4 regions of the Paralabilibaculum antarcticum genome follow, and region 2 is predicted to be linked to each of the others. Evidence: riboswitches for the same ligand, from Rfam matches in the RefSeq annotation. Region 2 holds a riboswitch; each other region holds the start of a gene.
What was found. Region 2 has a riboswitch for cobalamin ahead of L3049_RS19755 (TonB-dependent receptor). Riboswitches for the same ligand answer to the same signal wherever they lie in the genome.
Positions count from the first base shown of each region.

Region 1: linked by a shared signal. The riboswitch ahead of L3049_RS16620 (TonB-dependent receptor plug domain-containing protein) and the one ahead of L3049_RS19755 (TonB-dependent receptor) in region 2 are both predicted to bind cobalamin.
Region 3: linked by a shared signal. The riboswitch ahead of cobA (uroporphyrinogen-III C-methyltransferase) and the one ahead of L3049_RS19755 (TonB-dependent receptor) in region 2 are both predicted to bind cobalamin.
Region 4: linked by a shared signal. The riboswitch ahead of L3049_RS16600 (ABC transporter substrate-binding protein) and the one ahead of L3049_RS19755 (TonB-dependent receptor) in region 2 are both predicted to bind cobalamin.

Region 1 covers NZ_JAKJSC010000005.1:44,505-50,821, reverse strand. Annotated here, with positions in the region: gene L3049_RS16630 (family 20 glycosylhydrolase) at 1-420, opposite strand, end outside; gene L3049_RS16625 (YncE family protein) at 571-1,644, opposite strand; gene L3049_RS16620 (TonB-dependent receptor plug domain-containing protein) at 1,655-3,565, opposite strand; cobalamin riboswitch at 3,653-3,860, opposite strand; gene L3049_RS16615 (TonB-dependent receptor plug domain-containing protein) at 4,011-6,164, opposite strand.
Region 2 covers NZ_JAKJSC010000009.1:31,236-37,552, forward strand. Annotated here, with positions in the region: gene L3049_RS19750 (carbohydrate-binding domain-containing protein) at 1-885, shown strand, start outside; gene L3049_RS19755 (TonB-dependent receptor) at 966-3,389, opposite strand; cobalamin riboswitch at 3,508-3,688, opposite strand; gene L3049_RS19760 (PAS domain S-box protein) at 4,466-6,317, shown strand, end outside.
Region 3 covers NZ_JAKJSC010000005.1:185,640-191,956, reverse strand. Annotated here, with positions in the region: gene cobI (precorrin-2 C(20)-methyltransferase) at 1-518, opposite strand, end outside; gene L3049_RS17190 (sirohydrochlorin chelatase) at 543-1,409, opposite strand; gene cobA (uroporphyrinogen-III C-methyltransferase) at 1,412-2,188, opposite strand; cobalamin riboswitch at 2,541-2,741, opposite strand; gene L3049_RS17180 (hypothetical protein) at 2,990-3,562, shown strand; gene L3049_RS17175 (AMP-binding protein) at 3,606-5,249, opposite strand; gene L3049_RS17170 (tetratricopeptide repeat-containing sensor histidine kinase) at 5,506-6,317, opposite strand, start outside.
Region 4 covers NZ_JAKJSC010000005.1:37,742-44,058, reverse strand. Annotated here, with positions in the region: gene L3049_RS16610 (ABC transporter ATP-binding protein) at 1-957, opposite strand, end outside; gene L3049_RS16605 (iron ABC transporter permease) at 966-2,021, opposite strand; gene L3049_RS16600 (ABC transporter substrate-binding protein) at 2,025-3,206, opposite strand; cobalamin riboswitch at 3,294-3,498, opposite strand; gene L3049_RS16595 (TIM barrel protein) at 3,547-4,545, opposite strand; gene L3049_RS16590 (hypothetical protein) at 4,973-5,560, shown strand; gene L3049_RS16585 (hypothetical protein) at 5,875-6,180, opposite strand.

The DNA of each region.
Region 1 (6,317 bases), on a different contig from region 2:
AATTATTTGCAAAAGAGATTGTATTCCGTAAAAAAATCCTTTTCCAGATTTAGCCTCAATCAAAACTCCTGTAGCATCAACTATTAAAGAATACTCTTCTTCTCCCCAATTGTGGTCATTAACCTTTTTAAAAATAATTTTATTCGATGCAGGCAGTTTTCTGCTTCCTTTTTTAGGAATTCTAACACCAGTTAACTCATTTAACTGATCAGACAAATAAGAAAGCAGAATTTCCTTATCATCAACTCCTTCAGAAAAGAATATCTTCACATCCTCCTTTAGCGATAAGCTACCAGTTGCCTCAACAATTCTTGCTGGTTTTGGTATTATACTTACAGATTTATTAGCTTGAGCAATTGCGGTAGAAGTATTCATAACTTGCATACTAAACAGTATCAAGAACGAAATAGAAGTTCTCATAAAATAGATAATTAGAATTTATTTCACTTTGGCTTTTGGAACCATAAACTTAATAATTTTATCTAAGATAACGACAGAAAATATTGAGCATAAAAAAAGCGTCATTTCTTAGAAAGAAATGACGCTTAAATTTATTTTACAACTACTGAATTAGTAGCTAAACATTGTTGAATTTGGTATAGCTCCAACTGTAAATTCTTTTAATTTCTCACCATTAGAAGAGTAAACAAGTACTTTTCCAGGATTTGTCCCTTCACATAACCAAAGGTTTCCATTTTTAGGATTTACATCCATTCCGTAGAAAGTAGCATCAACAAATTTTGTTGTTGGTAAAGCTGTATCAGTAATATTCATTGCATACACGGCATCAGACATAAAGTAAACTGTCTTTTTGTCCTTGCTTATCGCAATATTTTTAATGCCACTAGTACTTAAATTTGTCAAAACAAATGAGTTCACATCTTGTGTATCACCATCAATTTTTGAAATACCAGCATTTGTATAACTAACATTTGGATAGTTGCTATAATCAGGTACACCAGAACAATAAACCCAAAGATCCCCATTGGTATCTTTTACCATATCTTTAGGACATGACTTAACGGTAATTGTTTTTACAACTTCATCGGTATCAAGATCTATTACAGAAACTGTATTATCGTCATTAGACCATCCACCACTGTTTGCTACATATAATTTATTTCCTGAAACAATCATTTTTTCGGGTCCCGCACCAACAGTAATTTCTTTTGTTTTTGTCATTGTATTTAAATCAATAACAAAAACTTCATTATTTTGCTTTACTTGATTTGGATAAGTTCCTGTAACCCCATTTCCATTCGACACATATGCTTTACCATCTGCAAAAGCAATTTCACGAGGATATGAAAAGCCTTCAATTGTTGCATAATGCTTAAAATCCACAGCTGTAACAACTTCAACATAACCAGCTCCACTTCCTGTAGTTACAACAATAAATGCATATTCATCATTCATCGCCAGAGATTGAGGATACTGACCTAATGCGATACTATTAACTGATGCAAAATAATTTAAAGTAACATTATCATCTTTATCAATTAAACTAATTGACCCGTTTGTGCTTCCTTCATTTAATACAAAATTTCCTTTTAATTGAGGAATTTCATTATCATCACTAGAACATGATACAAACAACACACTTGCAACTAACAATCCTAATGCAAGATTCAAAACCTTTTTCATAGCTAATTAATTAAAAAATTACATTCACCCCAAAATAATAAGCTCTGCCAGGCATAGGGTAAAACCTAACAATTTCATATGATTCATCCAACAGGTTTTCTACTCGACCAGTTAGTTTAATATTTGCAAATTTGGTATTGAAACGATACCCTCCGTTAATATCTACCAATAAATTTCCGTCTACCTGATCACCTTCCCAAGTATTGGTATTTGAACGTAAAGTCCCCAACACGCCAACATCCCATTTACCAAATAAATAATCAGAAGAAAATTTGACGATATGATGCGGACGATAGGCTAGCGTTTCCTTATACTCAACACTTTCCTTATCATTATTGTACGCATCGTTATAGGCATATTTTAATGAAGTTCGTAGACTATTACTCTTGACCTTCATAAGATGAGTTGCCTCAATATCAACACCTTGAAGTACTGTTTTACCAATATTGATCGGTTTCCAAAGCGTTCCTGATACGGGTTGCCATGCAATTAAATCATCATTAAGAGCCTTATACGCATTTACATCAATGGTAATATCACCATACAATGCCTTCCGTTGAAGCATTATCAAACCTAATTCGTAATTCCATCCATTCTCTGATTTTAAATCCACATTTCCAGAATTATTCCAGTAACGTTCATTAAATGTTGGTCTTCTATAGTGAGTCGATGCCTTAGCTCTAATATCAATAATATTAGGAAAAAGATGAATCAACGAACTAAAAGAATACATTTCGGGTGGGTTAACCTCCGAATTCCATTCCTTTCCATAGGTGAATATAAATGTTCCGATTAAGGGTGTATATTTGGCAGCTAAAGATAAACGCGATTCATTTTCATGAATATTACCTTGGTAATTATTTGTAATTCCTTTTAACCAATTGTACTTTCCATTAACATCAACACTCCAATTATCGGAGAAATAATATCTAAAGTTGACATCATTTAGCCAGCGCTTCGATTCTATTTCTGAAAATATTTTATATCCTGTATTCGTAGCACTTCCCCTATCGGTATACTTCAAATAATCTGATAAATATGCAGATTTCGCTTCCATACGAAATTTACCAATCAATTTTTTCCAGCCAACGTAAGCTTTAAACGACGAATCTCTTTGTTTTTGAAAGCTAATAGGAGCTCCAATTCCCATTAAACCGCCAATATTCTTTTCTTTAACCTGATACCATACACCTAAATCAATATAATTTTCTTTGATTTTTAGATGTAGGTCTTGAATTGTCCCATATGCCCTGTTTTCATTATTATTTAGTCGCTCGGTTGGCGATCCAAAATCATGAAAATCAGTGTATGAAAAATCATTCTTTCCATATTGAAAAAATGCTTGTCCCGAATAAGAAATCCACTTATCGGAATATTTCCCAAAGATTTTTGTTTTTGTATTTGAGTAGCTACCTACTTCCGACATCAATCCTAATGAAGATTTCTTCTTCCAATCGGGATGATTAGACAACTCAATAGCTCCTCCTAAAGTTCCGGAACCATACAAAGAACCAACAGCTCCGTACACCACTTGAACCTGATCAAAAGAACCAGCGTTTATTAAAGATACATCAGCAGATCCTGTTGTTAAAGAATTAACAGGAATTCCATTCCAATTAACAGAAGTATGTGTACCTGATGCTCCTCGCATTCCAACGGTAGCGAGTGCTCCATACGCACCATTTGATGAGATATTTACTAAAGATGTTTTTTGAAGAAGACCAGATAAGTCCTTCCCACTATACCTTTTTATTAAAGTAGAATCAATTAGCACTTTTTTCTCTGTAGTCGAAAAGTGATTTAATTTAGGCGCAACAATATCAATGGATTCAATCTGAATCGTATCCACACCAAGCTTTTGCCCAAAACTACACAAGCTTATAAAGCTTCCTAACAACACAAATAAAAACTTCAACTTCATCTAATATTTGATAAAGAAGAAAATACAAGGATAGAACAATAGAAATAAAATCTTCGATCGTCTTCCAAACACCTTCTCCGAATGTTTTGAAAATCAAGTTAGCATTGGCAGGTCTTCTGACTTACTCAACTTTTTCCGCCTTCCCATTCGATTATATCAAACAGTGGCATTGTGGTGAAAAAGCTTTCTTCTGAGCTTACAGCTACGGGAACAGCTCCGGACTTTCACCGGATTCCCTTTTCATCTCTATCTGACAAAAATCAGATTCACGAGAACCAATTATTTTGCAAATATAGATAAAAAAAATCAAAATGAGACTTACTAATCTCTTATTTAAAACCTATTTTAAAACACACTGTATATCAACACACAACAAACTATAAATCATAAAAAAAAGGGACATCCCATAATTGGAACATCCCCTTTTAACTGAATAAAATTCTTTTTAAAATCGATAACTAAATTTGGCAGTAATAGCTCTTCCTGGCATATTATAACCATCCTTTTCAGTATAATTCTCATCTAATAAGTTGGCTAGCGTCAATCCTAATGTGTATTTTTCATTAAATGAATAACTTGCAGAAAAATCAAACACATAAGATACAGGATGGCGTAACAAAGCTTTATTAAGTACATCTGGTCTAACTTCCTTTGCATTGTAAACAATTGGCGCTTTACTTACCGTTGGCCAATTTGAATAATCAGCTACATACATGTAATTGTTCTCGTATCGATGTCCAATATAGCGACCACTTAAACGGGTTGAAAAACCTTTCAAATTATCGAATTCAACTCCAAATGTTGCAGTATTGTCACGCACATATCGCATTTCTCCTGTTTGAGTAAGACCTGTAGCATCTTTATAAGTTACATCAGCATCAAAAAGATGAGTGTAATTCAAATATACACGCAAAGAATAATCGTAGTCTTGCACAGCCCCAAAATCATACGATGCTACGATCTCTAAACCATCCATTTCAGACTTCATTGCATTGATGTAGGTTATATCACCATTCTGCAAACTGCTTCTCACAATCTTATCTTTATGGTAGGTGTTGAAATAAGTCAAATCAAAATTAATTCCTTTTTTGAAATTTTTAAAAGCAAATCCCACATCAACAGTATTTGATTTTTCCGGGTTCAAATCTGCATTTCCAATTGTTTTTACTGTACCTCTTTGATAGAAACCAGCTACCTGATATGCCTTAGGAGCTAAAAAAGCATCTCCCCAACTAGAATGTACTGACAGATCTTTAGTCAACTGATACTTCACACCAATGTTTTTAGTAAAAACCCAATAATCTTCAGAGCTTTTATCGTTCGCCAACAATTTGTCTGCTTCCAGTTCAAATTTTATCATATCTCCCCTTGCACCTACTGACAAATCAAGTTTTTCATTCAAAAATTTAAAATGAGTTTGTCCGAAAATTCCAGTAGCAATATTATTGTAATCTGGTTGATAAGGAGCTTCTAATACACCTGCAGTATCGAAATTAGAACTTTCATATTTCTGAGTTTTATTATCAATCCCCAAGGCAACAGAATGCACATCAAAGGCATAGGTATCATATAACTGAAATCCATAATTTTTGTAATCACTCTCAAAATCGCCATAACCATCCGAACCAACATCTACCGTTTTGTTGTCTTCATCTGAATAAAATGGAGAAAAGGTAATTTTATGATTCCCAATACTTCCCAAAACATCAAATCCAGCGGTATACCGTTCAATATCTTTTGAATCCATACCTTCTGTATGCCAGAAATTACCAGGTGTTTCAATACCGTTCCCAGCATAATAGCCTCCATTTAGATTAAGTTTCCAATTTTCGGCTAGTTTAACCCCCACACGAGCATCAAAATTTGATGTCTGAAACTGAGTATTTTCCATTCTTCCGCCATAAGTAGATGGATCCAAAATCGATTTTGCATACTCCTCATCATAAAGGTTACGATCTCCAGTTTTGTAATCCTTATCCTGACTTTGTATAGCGTAACTTAGATCAAAATCCAATGCATCGGATAGTGAACCACCGATATTGAAATTTGCTTTCGAACTTGCAAAACTACCATACTCAAAAGTAACTTTGCCAGATAATTCGCCCGTGCTGTTTTTGGTCACGATATTAATCACACCAGCCATTGCATCAGAACCATACTGAGCTGAAAAAGGCCCTCTCAAAACTTCAACCCGCTCAACATTTGCAAGATCGATACTAGCAATATTTTCAGTTCCTGCAGGTTTTCCGTTCACTAAAATACTAGTATACTTTACCGATGGAGATGGTGTAAAACCGCGCATACTAACAACAGCCGATACACCAGGATATTGCAGTATATCAATTGCCACAGCATTTTTCAACAAACCTGCAACATCACTAGCAGGAGATGCTTCGATCATTCTTTTGGTAATAACCTCAACCTTTTGAGGCAGATCCTTGATTTTCGAGTTCACACGTGAAGCGTTTATCTTCACTTCTGATAGGTTTAGATGTTTCACAACCCCTTTATCATCTGTTGGGTTTGGAACTTCATCAGCTTTTACTGCAGAATTTAATAGTGATAGCAATGCAAAAGCCGTTAAAAATGTTCTTTTCATGTCTTTAAGATTAAATGAAAATAAGTTTAACTAATGCAATGCAGACAGGGAGCGAAAAGAAAATTTAGAACATGACATAGAGGACCAGTTATGACAAAGCAATCCCTATTATCGATATTGATAAAGTTTTCGTTCACTTGCTCTTTTTCCCGA
Region 2 (6,317 bases):
GCCGGTGGAGGAAGTGCTAGTAATACTTATTCAAGCACATCTACAAAAGGAATTAAAGCGGGTTCACAGATTATCATCGAAAGTGGAGTTTTCAGTATCAGTTCTGCTGACGATGCCATTCATTCGAACGGGATAATTACCCTTAACGATGGTGTTTTCGAGATTGCTTCTGGTGATGATGGAATACATGCTGATGCTGATTTAGATATCATTGATAGCTACATTAACATCAGTGAATCCTACGAAGGACTGGAAAGTGCAGAAGGAAATATCAACATTTACGATGGCGACATCTTCACAATATCAAGCGATGATGGAATTAACATCTCTGCAGGAGGCGGTTCTTCGGGCCCAGGAACAAAATCGACTGGCACGTACGCCCTGAATATTTACGGAGGCTATATTGTAGTAGATTCGAACGGAGATGGATTGGATTCGAATGATGCTATTGTAATGAGTGGTGGAATCGTGATTGTAAGTAGTTCTGCAACAAATGAGAATAGCGCATTGGATTACGATGGTTCTTGCATAATTAGTGGTGGATTGCTTGTCGGATCTGGCACCTCACGAATGGACGAAGCTCCTAGCACTGCTTCAACACAATATGCTGCTAAAATAACTTTTAATAGTACCCAGCCGGCCGGACAAATGGTTCACATCGAAAGTGCCGATGGAGATCAAATTCTGACCATAAAACCAAAAAAGGCATTTCAGTCGTTCGTGGTATCTTCTCCAGATTTAAAAAATGGCGTAAGCTACAACATCTATTTGGGTGGCAACTCGAACGGATCAAAAACAAATGGATTGTACACTGGTGGCACCTATAGTGATGGCAGTCTCTATTCAAGCTTTACGATATCAAGTAAAGTAAGTCTTATCGATTAATTCATAAACAATACACATTTAGTTAGAAAGAAGGTGGCGGCATTGATGAGAATCAATTCGCCACCTTTACTTTTACTAGCCTATAAAACATTTCCTAAACTGATTCCAAAAAAAATCGTTCTTGGAGAAATTGGCCCATACACATAGGTAGCATCTCGAGAGTTTCCATAATCAGGATCGTCTTGAAATGAATTGAACAAATTCTTTACACCAGCATTAAATTCTATTTTCATCTGATCTCCAAAATCGATGTGATAAGCAAACTTGAAACCCAAATCGTAAAAAGAGTTGGTTTTCACCAAAGACTCCTCTATCAGCATACCATTTTTATCCAATCCTCCACCTAGGTGTACCATATGCATTGGCCCAGTATAGGTTCCATTAATTGACAGTTCGGTATGATGAGATGGATTCAAATTCACGAGAAGATAGCCATATTGGTTTGGGCTTCGCAAAACTTTATCCGTAAAGGTATTTTCACCCTGGTTTAAAGCAGTATCGTACTTGCCATTCTGAAGGGTGAAACCCAACTGACAGTTTACCACATGAGAAGGAACCAATTTGTACTCAAAATTTACACCCGCAACATCCGATCCTCCTGCATTGGTTCGCAAGGCAATTAAATCTTGCGAATTATCTGGATTTGGAATGTAATCATTGTAGAATGGATTGTTTAAACGGTTGTAAAACCCTTCCACCAAGAAATAAGATTCCCACTTATTCATTGTAAAATCCCATTCAGCAGAAAGCAAGTAAGTATTCGATGTTTCCTCTTTCAAATTCTCATCTAATTCGTGCGTAATGGTTCTGGCTGTTGATGCCTCAATGTGCAAATCCTCATCGAATATTTGTGGCGCACGGTATCCTCTAGCATAACTTGTTCTGACATTAATATTCTCACTTAGCTTAAATTGCAGATTAACACGAGGACAGAATACACTATTTGAAAAGACAGAATGATCGGCATCATTTTTAATACGGTAAGAATCAAATCGTCCTCCAACAAGCAAGTTCATAAAATTAAGATCCCATTTTACCTGAGCATACGAACCAAAAGTATTGTATCGCTGATCTGAAATCACCGTATTTTCAAGCATCAAATTCTTAATTGGATCGAAATAACCCAGCTTCTTATCTTTTAGTGTATTGTACGTATTCTCGATACCCAACACAATTTTCGCAGGTGCCATTAGAAATTTATCTAAATCAGTAGCATACTGTGTTCCAATAACACTGGCAATATCTTTTGTAGAGCCGAAAGCACTATAATCTGGTCGAGGAACTGTATAGGGATTTCCATCAGCATCCTCAAACATTTGTGTGCCATAATAAGTTTCACGATCGGTATATTGCCCCGATACAAAAGTCGATAATTTGTGCTTCCGCTCTTTATCCAAATATAAATCCCAGGTTAGGCCTCCAGCATGAATATCATGTTCTACCTGCTCAGCAATTTCCGAATTAAAAGGCAATCGATTTAAATGATCTCCACCACGACGATATTCGTTTATAAAATGATATTCTGCGGATAGTTTACTTCTATCTGAAAAACGATGGTAGGCTTGCATACCAGCTCCCTTACTCTTTATTTCAACTAGATTTGAGAAACCATCATTTGTTGCATCCCAGGCTTCTCTTTCTCGTTTGACACCAAACAAAAACATACCTGTTTTTCGGTCATCTGAAATAATAGAAGAATTAAAGTCAATATTAAAATCATTAGCCTTATCGTTAAGGCCCACACCCAATATATTATTTTGAATGTTAAGGCTAAAGTTGTTGCTAATAGGGTCTTTGGTAATTACATTAATAGTTCCTGCAATGGCGTTTGAGCCAAAAAGAGCAGAACCACCACCACGAACAATTTCGATACGCTGAATCATAGACGTTGGAATATGCTCTAATCCGTAAACACTGGCTAAACCACTAATAACTTGTCTACTATTAATCAGTATTTGAGAGTAATTTCCTTCCATACCATTCATTCGCACTTGGTTAAATCCACAATTATTGCAATTGTTTTCGACACGGATGCCAGGAGCAAACGCAAGACCTTCAGCTAACGAACAAGAGTTTACTTGCTGTAAGCTTTTGGCCGATAACATATTTACAATTACAGGCGCTTCCTTACGACTAACCTGACTTCTGTCTGCACTTACAACAATCTGTGCGAGTCCTATTACATCTTCCGATAAGGAAACCTGAAGATTTACGGGAACATTTTCCTGAATCTCAAATTGCTTACGCATTGGTTTAAAACCTACACAAGAAAACTGTAATTCATGTTTTCCGGGTTTTAAATTGCCCAGCAAAAAAGCACCCGAATCGTCGGTTAAAGTACCATTGGTACTGTTGGGAATCGAAACTGTTACAAAAGGAAGTGGGTCTTTCGACGATTGGTTAACTACCATGCCTTTAACAACCCCTCGGTAGTTATTTGGCATTGAAAATAAGCTAATACTCACCACAAAAAGCAAGTAAACAATAGCGCATAATTTTTTCATCATTTTGTTTTTTTGATTAAAAAATATGCTCTGGAAATAACTGGAAGGTGCACAGAAAGCCCAATACGAGCCCTATCAAATAGAATAACTGTACATCATAAACCCTTGTCCCGGAGCAATGATCTCTGTTGCAATGGCAGGTCTTCTGACTTATCTCTATCTGTTAACGCCTTCCCATCAGCCTTAGGCTGACAGTGGCACGTGTTAAAGATGTAACGAGAATTACAGCTACGGGCACAGTTCCGGGTTTACACCGGATTCCCTATTGAGCTTTCGCACCAATTGCAGCACAAATCTATAAACTATTTTGCTTTTAAGTTAAATGTAAAAACATGCTATAAAACAATATTTAAACACTTAGTATTGCTTATTCGCTTGCGCGATAGATAAGAATAATTTGCAATTAATAATGATTAGCTTATGAGATATTACTCACAAAACAAGAGCCATTGGCATTCGACAAAAGCATTTAAAATGCATTTCGTGAGTATGCACATCAACTTAAGAATGTATTGAGCAGAAAAACTGAGCTCTATTCTGCCTCATTAATTGAGTATCGCCTGTGATAGATGCTATTTTTTAGAAAAAAAATCATTAACTTAAAAATAAATGAAACTTATCACGTAAAACATAACTATAATACTTAAATTTTATATATTGATTATCTTCCCCATAAAATGCTAGTGCTCTAAATTTACCCATACAAATTAAACCTATGCCATAAACCTTTAAATCAGCAACTACAACACCTTCTTATATTTTAGACTAAAAAGAACAATCGTATGAAATACAAAAAATAAGCGAACCAAATATGTTATGCAGGCAAAACCTTCTGCTAAATTCACCTACAAAAAACTGCTCCCCTAAAGAAGTAAAGTTTGAAACATTTTCTTTTCCCTATCGTTTAATCATTCATAATCATTGAATCAATACCATTATTAATTGAGTATGAGAAATGAACAGACTTATTTTGCTGCAAGCTCATAATAATATTTTAAGCTCTTAAAACTAAAGAGTCTTATTAACAATAAAAATGCCCTAATTCTTACTTTTGTTTTGTAAAAGAAATCTCTAATATGCCAACTAACTCAAACGATAAACTTTACAAAAACATTATCGATTTTGCGCCCATTGGGTTCTATCAGACCAACCGGGATGGCAAATTCACTATGGTAAACAATGAAATGCTTTCCTTACTCGGTTTTGCAGAAGAAGAAGAATTACTCTCCAAAAACATAGCTGACTTTTATTTTGACACCCAAGAAAGAGAAAAATTAATTGCCAAATATGATGTTTCTCCAAAACCTCAGGTTAAAAATGTTGAGATTAAATTCAAAAGAAAAGATGGAAGTCCTATCTGGGTTTTAATGACCGCCAGAGCCATTAGAAACAAAGAGAACAAAACGGAGAGTTATGATGGTTTCATTATTGATATCACAAACAAAAAGGAAGCTCAAGAACGTTTGAAAGAAAGTGAAAATCAATTAACCTCATTTGTGAATTCATCTTCCAACATGATCTACATTAAGGATGGAAATGAGAAATACCTGAATGTAAATAAGAGCTTATGTGAATTTATAAATAAAAGTGAAGAAGAAATAAAATTCAAACGAGATGAAGAAATACCAAACAATCCTTTTCAGCTCGCTTCTAATCCTACCTATGAAAATGCACTAAGCAACAACGAAATAAATCGAAAAACAGTTCAGATTAAGGATCGCATTTTTGAGTTATCTAACTTCCCAGTTAAAGTTGATGGAAAAATAAGATTCGGAGGTATTTACAGAGACATTACGGAACGAACAAAACAAGAAAACATTCAACACTTTCTTTACGAGATATCAGAATTGTCATTTACAGAAAACTCGCTTTCCAATTATCTGGAAAAGATTCATCAGGAAATTAAAAAACTGATAAGCGCCGATAATTTTTACATTGCCATTTATCATTCTGAGTCTCAAGAATATTCCTTCCCGTACTCCGTTGATGCCTATGCCACTTACCCAGAAAACTACACCTCCAAATTAAAAGGCAGCCTAACCGATTTGGTGCGTCGGAACAGAATCGGTAAAATTATTGTTGGCAAAGAACAAGAACAAGTTTATGCCGATAGTAATGCGCAAGTAATTGAAGAACCCTCTGCTGCATGGATGGGTGCGCCAATCATCAACAAACTAACCAATCAATCCATTGGAACCATTGCAGTACAGGATTACAATAATCAGGACGCATATTCTGAGAATGATCTTAAAATTTTGGAAATCATTGCCCACAATATCGGTGCGTTTATTAAGCGTGTAAAATACATCGAACTGTTGAAAAATGCCAAAGAACAAGCGGAAGAAAGCCAATTGGTATACGAAGCGCTTTTTAACGAAAACGCATCGGCTATGATATTAGTTGATGCTAAGAATTCAAAAATTGAAGATGCAAACCAATCTGCTTGCAACTTTTACGGCTATACCAAACAGGAATTATTAACTCTTTTCATTCAGGATCTTAGCACTGATTCGTCTTCGTTTATAACAAGTGAAATTAATAAAACAACAAAATGTGAGAACTATAACGCAGAATACAAGCACAAACTAGCAAACAATGAAATACGAGATGTAGAAGTGTTTAGTGGGAAAATGATACTTCGTGGTAAGTCTTATATCTATTCAATTATTAATGATATTAGCATCCGTAAAAAGAATGAATTGGAAATTCAACGTCTCTACACAGCTATTGACCAAAGTCTTTCCCCAATTGCACTTACCGATTTAAATGGCATTATCACTTATGCAAACCCTGGCTATTCCTACACTTCCGGATATTCAAACAAGGAACTCATTGGTCAGTCCACAAGCATTCATAAATCGGACGAAACACCAAAAGAGGTTTATGAAGATCTATGGCATACAATTACAAAAGGTGAAATTTGGAAAG
Region 3 (6,317 bases), on a different contig from region 2:
GTTTGATTTTGCTCCAAAAGAGATTTCAACTCTTCCTTATTTTCCAAATCAGGCGCAACCAAAAGCTTGTCGTTTTGAGTTACCAAAGGCAATCTCCCAGCCGATCCTCCTAGTATGAAAGCAGGAACTCCAGGAATCATATCAAAATCGATACTGTTAGCTTTAAAATCATCTAACAAGTAAGCAAATGTGCTAAAGAAAGAGATGTCGCCTTCGCTAACAACTGCAACCTGCTTTCCTTCTTTCACATCTTGCTGTACCTTTAAAAACAGGTCTGCATATGCTTTTTCTGCATGCGATCGATCTTTGCTCATCGGCACCGTAATCGGTACAAATTTGCACTCCTCAACATCCAGTTGTTTCAAAATCACCAAAGAGAAACTATCCTGATTTCCTTTCGATGTTTGCGTTGCCGGATAATATATTTTCTCCGCTTTCTTAAGACAATTCAAGGCTTTAACTGTAATCAATTCCGGATCTCCGGGACCTAAAGCCACTCCAAACACTTTTCCGCTCATATCTAACTATTCTCTCTGTTCTTATTAATGATGGTGATGTCCATGATCATGACTATGTCCGTGGCAATGATCGTGATCGTGATGGTGGTGATGTGGCTCAACTCCAGTTAAATCTGTCGATGCAATCAAATCTACTTTACCATCTAAGACCTCTTGCAACCTTGTATTTAAGATCTCAAACAAACCATCTGTATCACCTAATAAGGGTGCAATTGCAATGTTCTTATCCGGATTTTCCTTCACAAAAACATCCATTGTTTCATATGCTCTATCCATGTAAACACCAGGGAAAAACACGAAAGGCAGCATTACAATATTTTTAAAAGGCAAAACTTTCATCCATTCCAATACCGAAGGCAAAGCAGGATAAGTCATGCTACTCGTATAGGCATTAATTGAAAAAGGATACTTTTGTTTCTCCTGAATCAAACGGGTCATTTTTGCCAAATCACCATTTGCTTCGGCTTTTGAAGCTCCAATACCTAATCCCAGAAATGCTGTTTCCTCAACATTCCAGTTTTTGTCTTTTAGTGTCTCCTCAAGAAGCTTTACACTATAATCAACCATTTCATGGCAAGTTCCAATGTAATTTGCTAGCTGAATTTTCACATCATATTTTTCCTGAAAGCTATTTAGAGCATAAGGAATGTCTCTTTGAATGTGAACACCAGTAAATAGAAATACCGGTACAGCTATAATCTCCTTAACTCCTTTCTCAAGCAAGCGCTTCACGCCAGTTTCAAAATTAGGTTCCGAAAGTTCTAAAAAGCCAAGTTCCACCTCATAATCGGTAGTTTGAGCAGCATATTTCATTGCAAATTCCTGAAAAGCTTTTGCTCCTCTTTCTTTACGGGTACCGTGCCCACAGATTAAAATTCCTTTTTTGCTCATAACTATTCTATTTCTGATTCAGCCATTTGATTGATTAGTGGTGATAATTGTTCCGAGTAAGCCACAACCTCACCAACAATAAATATTGCTGGTGGTTTAAAATTGTGTTCCTCCATCATTTGAACAATCGTCCCAAGTGTTCCCTTAAGAACTTCCTGTTCTGGTAATGTTCCCCAACGAATCATGGCTACTGGAGTTTCTGGGTTTTTCCCACAGGCCATCAAGTTTCTTACAATTCTTGGGGCTTGTGTTACGCCCATATAAAACACAAGAGTATCAATTCCTGTTGCGATTTTGTCCCAATAAATCTCCGTTTTGTGATTTGCACATTGGTGACCAGTAAAGAAAGCCACTGATGAAGCTACATTTCGCAATGTAACCGGAATACCTGCGGCTCCTGGAACAGCTACTCCAGCAGTGATTCCAGGAATTACCTCAAACTCAATATCGTGTTCTTTCAAGCCTAAAATCTCTTCTGCACCTCGCCCAAAAACAAATGGATCTCCGCCTTTCAATCGAGCAATCTTTTTCCCTGCCAATCCATACTCAATCAACATTTTATTAATATCTTCCTGTGGGTAAGTATGTTGTCGGTTCTTTTTTCCAACATAAACAATCTCACAACCCTCTTTACAATAGTCTAGCAATTGCTTATTTACCAAATAGTCATAGAGTACCACTTCAGCATTTTCAATAGCTCGAATAGCTTTTAGTGTAATTAATTCCGGATCACCTGGTCCAGCTCCAACGATACTTACTTTTCCTCTTTCACGCATCATATTATCTCGAATTTCAAGCTTGCAAACGGAGGTTTGCCTTAAATTTGGGGTATATCAATTCTTACCTGTTGAAATCAACAAGTAGAATTATTGGATTCTAATTTTTTGAATTGCTTTCCGAAACAAGACTATGTTTTCACAATAATTGCTTGCGTCAACTTGTTTGTCGAAATTATTTTTATTGGTAAACCAGCACAATTTATTGGAATACAAAATGAGCGGAGCGCTCTTTGTTCCTGGTTTATTTTTGCAAAGTTGGCTCTTTTTGTAAGAACCAAAAACAGCATGCCCCGCAGGCATGAATACATCATATCTCATCATAATCTCACTTTTAGTCCCGAAAGTATCGATTAAACATATTTGTTATTAGGCAGGTCTTCTGACTTTCTCCCTCTTGTTGCGCCTTCCCATATCTTCCATAAGATACAGTGGCATTGTGCAACAGAGTTTGGTATAGAGATTACAGCTGCGGGTACAGTTCCGGATTCAAACCGGATTCCCTCTTTAATAGATGATCAAGAGATCTACTATTGCCAAATCACGTAACAAATGTATCAATTTAAATTTAAGATCCGCACGAGCTATCCTATATGGAATCCTTCCACAAAAACCATCAAACCAATACAACCTGAATATCAAACAATTAAAAATAACAACATCAAGTACATCTGTCTAAAAACATAAATAAAACTTCCATAACATCTAATCACAAGCGCAAACAAGTAAACCATATAAAAATTCTATAAAATTTCTACCTCAACATAATAATCTCTATATTTATAAAAACTAAAGCCTAAAATCATGAGTAAAGTAAGATTGGAAATTGATGGAATACGGATCTATCGCCCTAAAAGAAGTTGGAAATTATACTTTGTAATCATCGCTGACCATCCTACCGAAAATGATAAAATGATGGTCACTACCATTCCTCAGGAACCATTCAAATTGAGTAAGCGTCACGACAACGAATACTTTTTTGATACGGACCAATCTGGATCCGAAGGATTGTATATTTTGAGTAGGGAAATGCCAGAAGATCGAGAATTAAACGTGCATATCTATCTACGACATACAAGAAAAGCACAAAGAGATTTAGGCGAAATATTGAAAGAAATTGAAACAGGGATCGCTGGCGACGCTTTTGGCATTGTTACAGATCTTGTTGGCGCTGCAACAGTTCCTTGGTTGGTTATTTCCAAAAAGGCTGTCTCATTAGTTGGTAAGATTTTAAAAGACATTCCAGATCGAGATTTTGGTTTTATCAGTGCTTTTGAACGCTTTGGGCCAGAATTCGAAAAACAAACCGAAATTGATCGTGAAAAAGAATTTACTGGAGATGCGTCTTTAATTTACAGTTGGTCTCTGGATGAATAAGAAGACATAAAAAAAGGCTGATGAAAATCAGCCTTTTGTTTATCTAATAGTATAGAAAGCGTTTGATTTTATGAGTTGCAGTTTTTTGAAAAGGATCAACCTGAGCAATGACCATTTGCACTTGTGAGAACTTATTTACTCTGGAATTAACGTATTCGTGAAGCTCCTGCATTAAATCATCAATTTGCTGATCCACATAGTTTTCAACATCTTTCCTAATTGTTTTATATTGTTGCTCCAGTTCTTCATAATTAAAATGAACCATGGCAACTAGTTTTCCTTTTTTCTCAACTACAACTGATTCTACCACATGCTTGAAGTTGTTAATAACAGATTCAATTTCTTCAGGGTAGATATTTTCACCACTAGCACCAACAATCATATTCTTTAATCGACTTTCGATATAGAGATAATTGTTTTTATCCATTTTTGCTAAGTCTCCTGTCTTAAACCAGCCATCTTCAGTTAAAACCTCTTTCGTTTTTTCTGGATCTTTATAATAGCCTAGCATTACATTATCCCCTTTAGCCCATATTTCTCCCACCTGAGTAACAGGATCGGGATTATTAATTTTCAATTCTACTCCAATTAATGCAGGACCAGTTGATTGAAATTTAGTAATAGCTGGACCACTTCCTGCTATCAATGGAGCTGTTTCAGTTAAGCCGTAACCAATAGCATAAGGGAACTTTGCTTCTCTTAGGAATAATTCAACCTGATCGTTTAATTTAGCACCACCAATACCAAAGAAAGTTAATTCACCACCAAAGGTTTCCATCAGCTTTTTCCCTGCAATTGCATTTAATTTTCTACGGAAAAATGGAATTTTGTACAAATATCTGGTTAATGCTTTTCCATTGATGTTAGGTAGTATTTTTCCTTTGTATATCTTTTCAATAATCAGAGGAACAGAGAACATAACAGTTGGTTTAACCTCTTTTAATGCTGATATCAATAGAGAAGGTACCGGCGTTTTTCCAAGATAATAGATACATGAACCAGCCAACATTGGAATCACAAAACCTAAGGTGTTTTCGTAGGTATGAGAAAGCGGTAAAATAGAAAGGAAACGATCTGTTTCATTAATTGGATGAAGGTTTCTGGCACTCGTGGCATTGGAGCAAATATTCTTATGCGAGAGCATCACACCTTTAGAACTTCCTGTAGTTCCGGATGTATAAATGATCGCGGCCATATCATCTTCATTAATATGATAGTCTGTGGTAGATTTTTCTGCCAAGTCAAACTTAGGTGATGATTCCACTGAATTTATCAGTGAAAAATCCTCAATGCTAATTTTAGACTCTAAACTTTCAACATTGATATTATCTAATTTGGAAGACAAAGCTTTCGAGACAAAAATAAGTTTAGCTTCAGAATGTTGTAATATATTTTCAATTTCGAACTCGGTAAAATCCGGAAGAATAGGAACAACCACTGCTCCCATAAAGGTAGTTGCATAATATGCGACTCCCCAATTGGGCATATTTGTACTAAGAATAGCTATTCTATCTCCGGGCTTAATACCTAATTTCTCGTAAAATACAATTAAAGATTGAATATGTGAATTTACCTCGTTATAAGTAAAAGGTGTTTGCCCTACAAGGGCCATTGCGTTACAGGTTCCGAATTTCTCTACAGTTTCCGAAAAAAGAGCAGGAAATGTTAAGCTTTTATACTGTTTCATCATGGTTTGGTTTAATCGTTGCAAGCAGATTTTAAGGTTGAATTAAGCTGTTGCTACTTTCGCAAGTTAAAAAAAAAAGAACATTAGGTGATCTTTTTATGATATTTGCGTCTTTTCATTTCTATAAAACAAAGCTATGCGAATCACACTACACATTCATAAACAACAAGTTACATGCCGTAGTGCATCAAGACAGAATGAAAAAAAATCAGGCAAACAAATCAAGAAAAAATTCTTTTTTAAGCCTTAAAAGCCTTTATTTCTCCTCCTTTTCAGTAATGAAAGGAATTTCTATTTCAAACAAACTACCCTTTCCCAATTCACTCTCCACCCGTATTTTTCCATTATGAATACGTATTAACTCAGCACAAATACTTAAACCCAAACCTGTCCCTTGCTCATTACGTAAACCTGGAGTACTTATCATTTGCTCTTCCTCATTAAATAAATTACTAAGTACTTCATTGGACATTCCTGTTCCATTATCTCGAACCCTAATTTGTATCACATCATTTAGCTTGCTGGCTTCAACATGAATCACTCCATTTTCATTAGTGTATTTAATAGCGTTCGAAATTAAATTCATCAAAACCGTTCTTATAATATCCGGATCAATAATAATCTCTTCTTTTACTAATGTGATAAAGTCAATCGTAATTCCATATCTATGTCTTTCTTGCTCAAAAAATTCATTTAAATCAGAATAGACATCCTCCAATTTCAAAGCAGAAGGAGAAAAGGTAATCTTTCCAGATTGAGATCTTGACCAATCCAGTAGAGAGGTTAGCAATTTCATCCCTTCGTGAGATGCTTGATTCAAATACCCAGAGAATCTCTTTATATTATCCAAATCTCCCCTTTCAACCTCCTCTTTCAACAGTTCACTAAAACCAATGAGGGAATTAAATGGATTTTTTAAATCATGTGAAATAACAGAGAATAATTTATCCTTTGTCCTATTTATCTCGGACAATTGTCTGTTTAGCTTTTTATGAGATTGATATTGCCAATAAAACACCACAGCGATAACAAGCAGAAGTAACAAAATAACTAGTAAATACAATTCCT
Region 4 (6,317 bases), on a different contig from region 2:
CTTTACTTCCCATTCCATTGTGTCCTCCAATAGGTTAACACAACAATCTCCTACTTGCTCACAGCTAACCTGATAACCTTCACGAGACAAAGCTCTTTGTGTCCAAAAGCCCATTACATCATTACCCAAAAGCTGTATAGATTGCTTTTTCTGATAATTCATGATGAAGTTTCCCGTTTTGCGATCGAAATTAAAGGATTTGTTATGAAATGTTCCTTCAATGCTTCCATTCAGGACTAAATCTTCAGGAGCTCCAACCTTAACGGGTTCATTACGTGACATCAACCAAATTAAATCGGCGGCTTGAAGTGCTAAATCTAATTCATGTGTAGATAAAAGAATGGCTTTATTAGTTTCCCGAGCCAGTCGATGCAATAAACGCATAATCTCTACTCTATTTGGTAAATCTAAATGCGCAGTTGGTTCATCCAACATGATTAGTGGTGTGTCTTGAGCCAAAGCTTTTGCAATCATTACCCTTTGTCGCTCACCATCGCTTAATTCATTAATGAAGTTATTAGCATAATGCAACAAGCCTACTTGTTCCAAGGCCCACTTAATCTTCTCGTTGTCCTCATTAGATAATTTCCCCATCCATGAAGTATAAGGATGACGCCCTAAAGATACTATGTGGTAAACGGTCAGATTCCCAACATTAATTCTCTCGGTAAGAACGATGCTTAACAATTGAGCAATCTCTTTATAATTTCGATCCTTAATAGGAATCCCTTCTACTAAAGTACATCCAGCCAATGGAGGTTGAATACCAGCAATGGTTCTCATTAAAGTAGATTTCCCTGCTCCATTTGGTCCTAAAAGGCATACCATTTCACCCCTTCTGATGGTTAGATTTACATCAGAAAGTAAACACAAACTTTCCTTCTTTCCTTGCTTGTAACCAATGGAAAGATCTTGTGTTACCAATATATCTTGAATTTCTTTTTTTTCTGCTTTCATACGCTCAATTATCCAGCAAAAGATGCCTTTACATTTCTACTTCTCATGATTACCCAAATCACCACTGGTCCTCCAAACAAAGCGGTTACTGAATTAATTGGTAAGGTATTTTGATTGCCCGGTATTTGTGAAATGATATCGCAAACCAACATGATAGCCGCACCTATTAAAACGACTGCTGGCATTAATACTTTATGGCTTGCTGTCCTAAAAATAGAACGTGCGATATGCGGTACCGCAACACCAACGAATGCTATAGGTCCTGTAAATGCCGTTAAGGTTCCTGCAATTAATGCCGTACTAATGATAACTGCAATTCGTGTTTTATTAACTGATATTCCAACGCCGCGAGCATAATTCTCCCCTAGCAACAAGGCATCCAAAGGCTTAATCAGAAAGAATGCTATAATTAAACCGCAAAAAACAATTGGGGCCATAACCTGCATTTCGTTCCAGGTAACACCTGCCAAACTTCCAAATGTCCAAACTATGAAACTTTGAATTTGCTCCGGATCACTAAAGTATTGGAGAATATTTACTACAGCACCCGTTATACTTCCAAACATGATTCCAATAATCAGTAAAGAAACACTGTCGGAAATACGAATAGAAGCCAAAGCCACAAGCATAAACACAAGAGATGCTCCTACAACTGCTGATACAACTAAGGCCCAACTTCCCAAAAATGCAGAAATAGCTCCAAATAAAACAGGAGCAATTGCCGATGCCATAACCATTAAAGCAACGCCTAAACTTGCACCAGAACTAATTCCCAAAACATATGGACCAGCCAAAGGATTGCGAAATAAAGTCTGCATCATAAGCCCGGTTACAGAAAGTCCTGCACCAACAATAATTGCCGTGATTGCTTTTGGTAAACGGAAATTAAGAACAATATAATTCCATGAGTTTTTCACATCTCCTCCCGAAAGAATTGCAAATACTTTCTCAAAAGGAATGTTTACACTTCCAAAAATCAAATCGAGAAGAAAAACCCCAATAATAATCAGAAATAAAATCCCAAATAGGAGCGATAACCAACTTCCACCTTTCTTCAATATCATATCTTATTTTAATTGCTGATAATAATACAATTCATAATCTGGTAACAATTCAGGATGTAATATTTTAATTGCATCTTTAAAAACAACATCGGGTTGCATTACACCAGATTCAAACCAATCATTGGCACCACGGCTGTTCATTCTTTTCGTATAACAAAAAACATTTCCAGTTTTATATGGCTTAAATAAGGTATAACGATCATCTAAGTTTTTCAAATCCTCCAATGTTTTGCATTGTCCCGGACCAAACCAAATATCTGCTTCACCTTGCTTATCGAATACCACTTCGAAACTTAAAGGAATACTACCACTTGTGCTATCTGAGAACCAATAATAATCTGCTTTCCCATCACGTAAAAATTGCCCTAAGTACGATTGGCCTCCTGGCATATACCAAGTTCCCTTAAAATTGTACCCAGACAATATGGATGGCTTATTTTCTACTTCGTAAACCAACTTTTTAAGCCCATTATAGCGATCTTCAACTTCCTTAAAATGCTTTTCAGCTTCTGCTTCTTTATTAAAAAAAGTTGCAATGAATTTTGCCCATTCAGCTCTTGCTAATGGTGAAGATTCCATCCATTCGATATTATAGGCAACAGGTAAACCCGCTTGCATTAATTTGGTTTCCCTTTCGGAGATTTTCATAAAACCAGCAACCATTACCAATTCTGGATCAATCTCTACAATCTTCTCAAAGTTTAACGTCTCGGAATGACCAACAGCTTGTATTTCGCCATTTTGCGCCTTTTTATTCAAGTCCTCATCATAAATACGATCCTTAAGAGATACCGCTACAATTTTATCTTGAACATTTAAAAATTTTAGGATCCCAATTTGGGTACTCGATAGTGCAGCAATGCTTCTTATTGGCACTTCAACCAATAAACCATCACTTGGAACTGTATCTTTCAGTTCTTCACCACGATTCTTTAAATAGTACTTTTGAAATACTTTCCCTTTGTTCCAAGGATCCCAAACGGTAAGTTCTTTTAAACCATTATCCAAGATTTTTATTTCAAAACCTTTGGCATGCTTAATAATAGTAGGATGGTAAAAGGCTAAATCTATTTTAGTATTAGCATCGTTGGCAGCGATCTTTTTTTGACTTGTAAATTGACAAGATGCGCTGCTTAAAAGTACAAACAGGAGAATTGCCCAAGGGCTTTTGTTTACTACACTCATTTTCTTCCACAATAATTGTGGGGATCGAACTCAAGAAAATACAATTGCGAGAATCATACCTTCGTTACTCAGTTCCCCGAAGTTACGAAACATTTTTTTCCTTAGGCAGGTCTTCTGGCTTACCCATCCTGACGCCTTCCCATGTGAAACTACATTCACTTAGTGGCTAATCTGTCAGAACTTATCAATGAATTATTCATTGAGGGCTTACAGCTGCGGGGACAGCTCCGGTATCACACCGGATTCCCTTTTAATTCCCAAAAACTTGGAAACCTAATTGCTGCAAATCTATGGATTATTTTGGAGAAAAAAGAAATTAAAACAAAGCCCGCAGATATTCCTAGCCCAATGCATTCATTTGAGTAGCTAACTTTTCCGAAAATTCATCCATACTCTTTGTAATAAATTCATGAATCACAATCTCTGGATTAAGCTCTGCAAGAATCTCTTTCACCCTCGATGATTGAAAAGGCAAATGCTGGTCAATTTGTAAAACATGATTACGAGCACTTGAATATTTATCTGAAAAATTAAGTTCTGACCAATTGAAAGGCAATCCTTCTTGTACCTGTTTCAGTTGATATTCGCCAGATAAACTACAGTTTAAATGCAAACTCTTTATTTTCTCTTGCACATCCTTCGAAAGACGAGATACACGATCAAGAACAAAATCAATCGCTTCATCTTCACAGCGCAGAGCAATATTGGTATTCATCAGATGACCTGTATCCAGCAAGAAATTCCAATTGGAAAATTCCAATCTAGCAGCAAAGTCATCCACTTCAGCCGGAAATAAAAAATCAAGACCAGGCCACCACAAATTCTCAATTGCTAAAGTAACAGGCGGCTCTCCATCAGAAAATTCCTGTGCTGTTTTATTCAGCATATCAGCAAAACTTGCCAACACTTCGGCACTTTTATAAGTAAAATCGCGAGTAAAAGCATGCTCTAATTCAACATGAGCAGCATGCAAAACCGCATGTTGAGGATTCAAAAGGGCAGCATATTCCCACAATTGTTTTTGTGAGGCAATCATATCTATTTTATTGCTTCCACCACAACGATACTTTAAATCTTCTGCAGATGTTTTTGGGAAATAAGCTTTTGCCCCATCTTCTCCCTTTCTCCAAACATCTAACCAAGTGACCCAAAATGGTAAATGCACACTTTTCACAATCTCTTTTGGAATATCATTAGAAGGACGATCATAACCAATCAAAAGTTCTACGCCATCCAATTCTTTTCTTTCTACATATTCTTCAAGTCCCTTCCAAGCATTCTCAAATCGATTCAAATCTGGTGGGTAAATGGAAAAATCAATCAAATTTTGATAATTCATATATAATAGTGTGTTTTTACCTTGTTATTACTAAAAAAAATAGGGTGTGAATTAAAAATCATGTCAAAAATAGTCTTAATAGATCATATTTACACCCACCCTAATCCAAAAATCTGATCATTTTTTTCATGAGCCAAGTCAAAAAATGACGTTTTGCCCATTTTTCGCAAAATTCGAAAACGTTATCATAAGTCTTAAAAAGTCAAATTAAGCTTAATAATGATAAAATTCTTTATTAAATCTATGTAACGCAAACAATTTCGGGAGCTTCCGCAACCGTTTTAAGTGATTTTTTTTGTTAATTCTTCAATTTTCTGCATTATTATTTAGATCATTTCTACGATTATTACATAGATTTACAATGTCAGTTAATCACAAATAAACGATGACTGATTTAATAAATATTTAATCACTAAAAACTAAAGAAATGAAAAATTTAAAAAGAATCGTATTAGGGGTCGTCTTATTCTTAGGAGCCAATTCTGCTTTTGCAACAGGTAACATTCGTATCAACTCTTATTTAGACACCGACTATTCAATTGTGTCAATCATTAATCCTTCAGAAGCTGATCTTAAAATGAAGATTTATGATGAAGCTGGAAACTTGTATTACTCAAGAAAAGTAGATGCAGCAACAACCGCTCAAAAATTATTCGACTTCTCTTACCTTGAAGATGGTAGCTACAAAATTATTTTAACTGGAAAAGAAGAAAGTCTTGAGAAATCATTTGAAGTTGTAAACAACAAATTGGTTACTGAAGCAGCTGAAGAAATTGCTGAGAAAACTCTTTTCAGAACTGACGACAAAGCTTTATTTGTAACTTACTTGTCATTCCAGAACAATGATTTTGATATTTTAATTAGCGATGCATCGGGTAATGAAGTATTTGAAGGAACTTACTCTGCTGAACCAACTTTCTCTAAAAAATTCAATGTAGAAGCATTGCCAAAAGGAGATTATAAAGTTCGTTTAGTATCAGATAAAAAAGAGTACAATTATGCCTTCAGAAAATAGTGACCAAAGTGGTTCAAGTGACCAGATGATTCAAAAGAATCATTCCTATATAATAAGTGTAAGCCCAGAGAAATCGGACCTACACTTATTTTTTTGTAGTTAATTAAGCAAAAAAAAACACCTCACAAATAAGGCGTTTTTATTTTTAAGATTGGCTTATTAATAAAAGCTTGTTGGTGTTTATTAATTGTACTATCTCAATAACTATCGAGATCAAATGGCTCATCCGCGCCCATGACAATTTAGCTTTTGTTGAACGCTTAGTTGTTGTAGGCTGACTTTATATCCTCGCCATTAAATTCAATCAGGTCATTTTACTTCTTCTTAAACAAGATTCCCCCAAATGTTCCAATTAGCATTCCAAAACAAATCCCATAAGTTAAGGTAATCGTTCCAAATTTGTCACTTAACGATAATCCAATAGCTATTCCAAAAAGCATCCCGTACGTAATATAATTCTTTTCGCCATTTTCATTAGCTGTTTCCTCATCAGCAATATTATCAGTTCTTTTATTAGAATAATATTTTCCTCTCTTTTTGTTACTCTCATTTGCAAGAACCAACGCAATCGTAATCCCCATAGCAATCCATGGCAAAGCAGCAATAACAAAATCATACATAACTTATATCCCTCATTGTTTTAATTACAAATTCATTTTTATAAAAACACCCATATTAAGAATCATTAAAATTGTAAATTGAGTTCTAATTACAATAATTTTTATCAATTGCTAAATTTCAAATTATCCTTATTTCA